DNA from 2 places in the Dyadobacter sp. HNCC25DJ187 genome. Region 1 is predicted to be linked to the other one. Evidence: riboswitches for the same ligand, from Rfam matches in the RefSeq annotation. Region 1 holds a riboswitch; the other holds the start of a gene.
The links. A riboswitch is a leader RNA that binds a small molecule or an ion and turns the genes downstream of it on or off. The one in region 1 is predicted to bind cobalamin.
Positions count from the first base shown of each region.

Region 1 (4,199 bases):
TCCAATTCTGTAATCTCTGGCTCGTTCGAAATAGGAAAAGGAAGCGTCATAATCCAGTTTGTTTGTCAGATTTCCGCCAGCATTGAAACCAGCCTGCAACGTTTCAAAACTTCCATATTCAAGAAATGCATTGCCTTGTGTAGCTCCTTTTGATCGTTTGGTGATGACGTTGATAACGCCGCCCATAGCTTGTGAACCGTACAGCGAAGATGCAGGGCCTTTCAGCACTTCAATTCTTTCTATACCGTTGAGGCTGATCTGTGATAAATTGGTTGCTCCGGCAGGGCGTCCGTCAATAAGCAATAGCGTACGCTGATTCAATCCTGAAAACTGAGGTCGAAACCCGCGGATACCTATTCCCGACGATAAGTTGGGATATTGAATAACATCCACAGCCGCCGTTTTTCTGACGATATCTGTCAGATCCAGAGACGGTGTCATCTGTATATCCTCCTTGGATATGAGTGTAATTTGCTGAGCAATCCTGTCTTTCTTTGTTTCAAAACGGGTAGCGGTAACTACAACGGGATTAAGGAGATTCTCTGCGGATGAGTCGGGAACGATCTGTTGCGCACTCACAAGAGCGGGTATTGCGATCAGACTGGCAAGTCCGTTAATCAATGCGAATTTGTAAAATTTTATATACATAAATGAATTGGTGATAACGGTAGGATAGATTTGATATTTAACTCTGAAAGGCTTCATAGAGGGTTATGAGGCCAATGATAATAGAAAATGTACCCACAACGTAGTTCACGACTGTCAGGAAGAATTCCTTTCGTTTTGCAAATTTGTTAATGGAGTAAGCAAAGAAATAGCCATAAACCGACATGGAGACAATAATCCCCACACTCTGCAAAACAATAATCCAAACAGCAGTTGTCGCATCGCTGGCTGCAAGTGTAAGTGCAACAGCACAGGCGCCTCCTGTTCCGGCTAATCCATGAAACATACCCACTACAAATGAGCGGCTCCAGGTGGTTTCGGCGAGCGGGGTATGCTCGACAGTTTGTGTTTTAAAGTTTCTTCTGATCGCTACGATACCCAGCCAAATCATCAGTGGACCAACAAGCGTCTCGACCTTATCCGAAATGTCAAGGGATACGGATGATTTGAGAAGTAGTACTAAAATAGCAAACAGGATCAGCGTAAAAGAATGTCCCAAAGCCCAATGGGAAGAGCGCCAGATGAGTTTCCAGCGATGCGATGGACTTTTGGCATCGTCGGTCGCCAATACAGATACGGCAGCCATGTGGTCTGGTTCGAACGAGTGTTGAACGCCTAACAGTAATGAATCTACCAGTAAGAGATTAATCATTTTTGATTTGGATAAAATAACTTGCGTTTTGCAAGATGATTCGTTTATCCGTAAAGCCGGGGGGAAATGCAGGAGAAGACCAGACAAAAAATGCCAGCCTTATGCCACTTGCTTTTCTTCCCGAAAGCAAAACGGAAATATGGTAAACTGGCAGGTCTTCTGGCTCGTTCAGATCTTGGCGCCTTCCCGGGAGGTGGTAATGAATTATAAATGATGAATGAAGAGTTAAACGTATAACTTCTGGAACTCACTCTTAATTCTTCATTCTTAACTTAATTCCTCCCAGTGGCTCTATTCGCCAGGATCTCTTTTTATGAACTTACAGCAGCGGGTACTGCTCCGGATTTTCACCGGATTCCCTATTAATCGCACCAGGGGTGCAAACCAATCAACGCACAAAACTAGTCATTTCACAATTTATAATCCTACCTTTGCGGCCTGAAAAGTTCTTTACAATATTTTTCCAACATAAAAGGGTTTTACTAATCCAGTGAATTAATAGGGAATCGTGTGAAAATCACGAACTGTCGCGCAACTGTAAGTAACACCAAAGTTTGCATCAGAAGATGTACACTGGGACCATGAGGAAATGATGAATGAAAAATTAAGAATGAAGAGTTATTTGAAAAAGATATTCTATCATTCACTCATTTAAAATTGACCTCTCCCGGGAAGTACGATGTAAATGTTACAAGTCAGGAGACCTGCCTTTTTTTGTTGACAATGCTTTCGCGAAATAAAGCTGAGTCTGGTATGGAAATAACCGGTTGCATGGCAACGTGCCTTGTACCGTTGATGCTTATGTCCTGTAAGCAACTTCCACATTCTCTTTAATTCTTCGCGTTAGCAGGTAAAATCTGCAAGGAGCTTTTAACTCATCTATAACAAAGTTAAAAGTATGCAAAACGAAGAAAGCTGCTATCCGCGAACTGGTAGTGGTAAACAAATCTCCCCAACATCAAACGGTAAAAATTTACTGAATTTCACGTTATTTCTGTTTTTTGTGCTGGTAACAGCCGGTGCATTTGCTGACCAGCCAGGAAGTGTATCAGGCTTCGTCAGAACCGAATCCGGAGAACCTCTGACCGGGATTCATGTACGATTGGAAAATACCTCCTTCGCCTCTATTACCGATGAAAAAGGCCGTTTTGAGTTTAGAAATGTACCAGCCGGACGATATACTTTTCTGGCAAGCGGAGTAGGATATGATGCCCGTAAGGAGAACATTGAGGTAAGAAACAACAATGAAACCATTCTGGAATACCAGCTCAACAGCCGGACCAACGAGTTGTCTGAAGTAATGGTGAGTACAGCCAGAGTACAGACATTTTCGTCTGTCAATAAAATGGATGTTCCATTGCGAGACCTTCCCATTACGACCTCATCTGTGGGTGTGAAAACCATCGAACAACGCGGTATTGATGATTTGGGCGAAGCCATGAAAAATACTACTGGTGTACGCGCTAATAATACCTACGGTGGATTTCAGCATTTTACAATACGTGGTTTCTCCAACTTTGTCCTTCTGGTAGATGGAGTGCGTGATGAGCGCCACAATATTTCCACCAGTGCACCCAATACCAATCTTGCCAATGTAGAAAGTATTGAAGTACTGAAAGGACCAGCTTCTGTGCTGTTTGGTCACTCCGCATTGGGTGGTATCATTAACATTGTACGTAAACGGCCTACTGCAGGCTTGAAAGCAGATTTCTCTGCCAGTTACGGAAGTTTTAATACGCGTCGGATCCGGGCAGGGGCTGGCGGTGCTATCAATGATAAATTACGTTATCGCGTCGATTTTGGAATGTCAGATACAGATGGCTATCGTAAGTCGGGATCTAATACAAACAATGGCTATCTGGCCCTGGAATATACGCCCACTGAAAAGGATCTTTTTTATCTCACAGTTGGGGCTAACAAGGATATTTACGACACCGAAACCGGTATTCCTATGCTGGCAGGGAGCAAACTGGCGCCTGGCCTCAATGTGAATACACGCTACAATGATCCTCAGGATTTTCTGAAACATACCCGTTACGATTTCCAGTTGAAGTATGTGCGTCAGATCAATTCAAGACTCAGGCTGTCTAATCAGCTGTCTTACTATGACGATAATATAGACTATTTTTCTACCGAAGAACTGACCTTCAATTCAACCCTTGATTCGATTACGCGCTCATTTCCCTATTACTTCAATCACCTGACCAAGCCATTACAAAATCAGCTTGAACTGACTTACGATTTCAATACCGGACACGTGCAGCACAAACTGCTGGCTGGTTATTCACTGAGTTTACTGGATCGTAAGACCTACAACGCGAATGTGTACGGACCGGGATCGTATGTGACCATTCCGGTGAATAATCCGGTAGAAAATCAGGGGTTCAGAGGTTACAGTACCACCAATTACCGCGCTACAATGGAAAATGTCCATGGTATTTACGTCCAGGATTTTCTGACTATTTCGGAAAAACTGAAAGCGCTGGCCGGTCTGCGTTACGATATTTTTGATGGAAGATACTACACGGATAAAGTCGATGAAAACAGGAATGTAACAGAAAAAGGAGCAGAATCTACAATCTCTAAATCAGCACTTACGTATCGTCTGGGATTGGTATATCAGCCGATTGAAATTTTGTCTGTATATGCTTCTTATTCAACATATTTTAAGCCTTCCCGCCGAGTAGCACCTAATGGAGAAACTTTTGATCCCGAGACAGGTTATCAAGCTGAAATCGGAAGCCGGTTGGAGATATCCAACAGATGGTCGGGAAACCTTTCTCTCTATTACATGCGCAAGGACAACCAGCTTGAAAGCTTGCCAGGTGGCATTTTGAAACGCGTGGGTTCTGCAGAATCAAAAGGATTTGAAGCCGAACTT
Region 1 is NZ_JBXHAT010000002.1:1,349,117-1,353,315, reverse strand. It holds gene AC1XUE_RS16625 (TonB-dependent receptor plug domain-containing protein) at 1-648, opposite strand, end outside; gene AC1XUE_RS16620 (hypothetical protein) at 686-1,318, opposite strand; cobalamin riboswitch at 1,451-1,722, opposite strand; cobalamin riboswitch at 1,776-2,044, shown strand; gene AC1XUE_RS16615 (TonB-dependent siderophore receptor) at 2,217-4,199, shown strand, end outside.

Region 2 (4,199 bases), on a different contig from region 1:
GACACAAATTTTTTATACCCAATCGTAATCGCTTCCTTCTGCTCGGCATTTAGTTTGACAGCGTAGTATTTTTTATTGATATAGTCGACAACCGCTTTGTTTTTAAAAGTTTCCTTGTCCATTACCTTGCACCAACCACACCAGTCAGTATACACATCAATCAGAATCTTGCGTGGCTCCGACTTCATTTTGGTATAAGCCTGTTCGATCGTCAGCCATTGAATGGCGTCTGCCGGTTTTTCTGCTACATCAGAACGGAAGCCCGTTAGGACTGCAATTACCAGAATAATGAGCGGATAGATGGAAAACTGCTTTTTCATGTTGATAACTTGTACGTATAGGTGGATAACGCAGATTTTATTGAATTAATTGGCTGATGGCCTGGGATTCATCCATGAACCTGGTTTTTAGCTCGGACAGGCTCATACCTGCTTGGTTTTAGCCAGTGATACCATAATCCCTCCTGCAATAATAAGCCCCATACCAGCCAGCGAAGAAATGGATGGGAAAGCTTCTCCCATGAAAAAACCGATCAGCACAGAGAAAAGGATATTGGAATAGCCAATGGCGGCAACCCGTCCGGCCTTATCGTAGCTGAACGATTGTGTAAGCATTTTCTGTCCTATCAAAGCCGTCAATCCCAATGCAAGAAAAGCGAGCCATTGGCCGGCGGTTTCAGGCCATTTGAATGTACCGATCAGGAAATCCAGCCCGTCCATTGGAAAATAGGTTCCAACCAGCATGGAGATAATCGGCATCAGTATGCCACTCAGCATAAAAGATAAAATAATAGCGCGGGAATCATACACCCAGCCAAGTTGGCGGATCGAGACATACGAGATCGCAGTCAATACTGCATTACCAAGTCCGAGCACATTGTCCCGCCACAGCAGCGAAAGATCAGGCCTGAAGACAAGCAGTATACCACTAAAACCAATGAAAATAGCCGCCCATTCTCTTTTGTTCAGCGTTTCTCCTATGAGCAGCCAGGATAGCAGGGCGAGGAAAATAGGATAAGTATATTGATAGGTGGATGCACGTCCAAGGCCCAGCGTCTGGATGGCGTAAAACAGCAGGTATAGCGAAAGCGTACCTACAATACCGCGAAAAATCAATAGTCCGAGTTTACCACCTCCTTTTTGTTCTAATGGCCGATTACGGATACTTGATAAAATGAATATAACCCCGACAATGTTCCTGAAAAATACAAGCTGTACTATATGGAATTCTTTTCCGATATGCTTGGATATAGCTGAAGTAAGCGAAAAGAAAAATGCCGCTCCAAGCATCAGGATAATGCCTTTCTGAGATTCTGGGAAAGTAAAGCGGTTGTCGGCTGTGGCAGTCAAGGGAAATAAGATTTTTACAAAGATAGAGATTAGGTTACACAGAGGTGTACGGAGACAAAAAGAGAATCGCAGAGTTTACCTTTTTAAAATGCCGTGAGGCATGTAATATTGGTAGCAAGGTTGGGGTGCAGATTTCCTTAAAGTGCCGTCAGGTATGCAACATCGGTAGAGAAATAGTTCCCTGGTATTTGATATTACATCCCTGACGGGATTTAGATGTAATTACCGCAACCGCTCAGATTTCTACCAACATTACATCGCTACGCGATTTTATGTAACAGGGAATTTCTATCTAATGTACTCAGGGGTACTGCTCAGACGACAAAATGCAATCACTACTACGAGGTAAGTATTACGTTACACAGACGTACATAGAGATGAAAATAGATGCACAGAGTTTATACTTCCAATCGGATCTTTCTCACTTGCTAATCAGATTTTCTCTGTGGCTCTCTGTGTAATCACTATTACAAGATAAATCTTAGTTTCGTGTAAGCTCCTCAATATTCACTACTTTTGTATTGTTTTGGTGCTATGCTCTCTAAATGAGAAAGAAGCTTAAAAGGGAATTTCGTTTAATGCGAAAGCTGTCCCCGCAACTGTACAGTCCATCAAAGATGAATCTGCATCTTCGTAGCCACTGGAGACAATGAATGAAAGAATGAGCGAATGATAGAATTATTATCTCGTTCGGTTTTTTTCTTTTGACAATGCTCCGGGAAGGCAACAGATCATCGGACTGAGCCAGGAGACCTGCCTGAACACATCTTGTGATACAACGGCTTTCGGAGGAAGAGCCGGATTATGGTATTTCTATCTGGTTTAAAGGTGTTTAAAATGGTTGGTTTTTATGTTTGTCTGCTGTGTGTAATTGGCTGTGCTCTTTCGTACCAGTCTTTTGCTCAAAAGGATTCTATTGTCCTTGCTCCTGCTATAGTAAGGGGAACGGCTCCGGAGCGCTTTATGAGCGGATTGAAATTGCAGAAAATTGATTCGGTTACGCTTATGCAGTTCAGATTTCAGAATCTGGCTGATATACTGGCTTACAATACAGCTCTTGCTTTTAAAAACTACGGTCCGGGTGCGCTCACTACTGTTTCCTTTCGCGGAACCTCTGCCAATCATACCGCGCTATTGTGGAATGGCCTCAATATCAATTCTCCAACTTTAGGGCAGTCCGATTTTTCCACCATTCCCGTTGCCGGTTTTGACCAGCTTGCTGTTCAGTATGGTTCCGCTGCGAGTATAGTCGGGACAGACGCAGTAGGTGGAAGTATTTTACTGAATAGTGCAGCTCCTGCACAGGGTTTCAGCGTGTCAATAGGCAGGCAGCAGGAGAGTTTTCGAAATAGTCAGACGCAGGTATTTGCCAAATATGGTACAGCGATGGGCAACTGGACTGTTTCAGGAAAAACAGCTATCTATTATGGTAGTATGAAAAACAGTTTCCCTGAGCCTTTACGCCAGGGTGTGCCGCTGCTGCCGACCCGTACTTTTCAGAAAGGTCTTGTACAGGACATTTTCCTTCGTTCAAACAATAACCACGAATTATCTGCCCATGTGTGGCTTACCGACAATGCCCTGACGATCAACCCTCAAAATGAGGCCGGGAGAGAACTCACCCAAACAGCGGCATACCGGACCATGCTGAAATACCAATGGAATGATTTTTCGGTGCGGACTTCCTGGGTGCGGGATATCATCGACTATGCTACGGGTGATTATTCTAATCTGGATCATGCCGTCACGGACAAGCTGGGAAGCAGAATCGAGAAGGATTTTTATTGGAATGTGGGAAATGCAGGGACTATACAGATGAAGAGCGGAGGCGAATTTACCCATTTTCGGACGAGGGTTGCCGGATACGAACGCCCTGAAATTACAGAGAACCGGGGTGATCTCTTTATACTTACACGCTGGGAAACGGCATCAGGTCTTTTGGTATCTGCGAATCTTCGACAGGCGTTTGTGACAGGTTTCCAGCCACCGTTTACACCTTCTTTGGGAGCCGAATATCCGCTGATACGGACGAGTAGATACACACTGAGGGTAAAAGGATCGCTCGCCCGAAGCTACCGCGTTCCTACACTCAACGAACGTTATTGGAAAGCGTTGGGCAATCCTGATATCAAACCTGAAAGTGGTTTTAACAAAGAGGTTGGTTTAGAGCAGCAATATGTAGCTGGTCATCAATTGTTTAATTTTTCAGCAACAGCCTATCATAATCGTATCAAAAACTGGAGTTACTGGAATCCCGGTAATAGTTTCAGAGTAGAGAATCTGCATGAAGTGCTGGCGAGAGGAATAGAGTTACAGGCAGGCTGGAACGCTGCTTTAGGCAGAATCAAAACAGGCGCAAAGGTGAATTACACCTACACCCGCAGTTCTCAGGAAAAGGTATACGACGCCTACGCAGTAGATATTGTAGGCAAGCAGCTAACGTACACGCCCAAGCATTCAGGTAATGTCAATTTATTCGGAGCGTACCGGAATTTCCGCCTTTCCGGCCAGTTGCTGGCTGTGAGCAGGAGATTTACGCGCACCGATAATTCGTTATATCTGGATAGTTATATACTGGCTAATATTTTGGCAGAAACCAATTGTAATTTCGGCAATATGCAACTTCGGGTGCAAGGGCAGGTGAATAACATCAGTAATACCTTCTACCTGAATGTAAGAAGCAACGCCATGCCGGGAAGAAGTTTTGCTGTTAATTTACTTTTGAGTTACAGATCTTCTGCTGTGAAGTCAGCAGGAAGCTGAATGAGAAACATCAACATTATAAATCACCATCAGAACACCGGTGAAAACCGGATGAATCAGTAAATTTGAACATGAATATGAAAAAAC
Region 2 is NZ_JBXHAT010000003.1:252,597-256,795, forward strand. It holds gene AC1XUE_RS22370 (thioredoxin family protein) at 1-320, opposite strand, end outside; gene AC1XUE_RS22375 (DMT family transporter) at 423-1,349, opposite strand; cobalamin riboswitch at 1,860-2,124, shown strand; gene AC1XUE_RS22380 (TonB-dependent receptor plug domain-containing protein) at 2,187-4,112, shown strand; gene AC1XUE_RS22385 (YncE family protein) at 4,190-4,199, shown strand, end outside.
Region 2: another riboswitch for cobalamin. It lies ahead of AC1XUE_RS22380 (TonB-dependent receptor plug domain-containing protein); the one in region 1 lies ahead of AC1XUE_RS16615 (TonB-dependent siderophore receptor).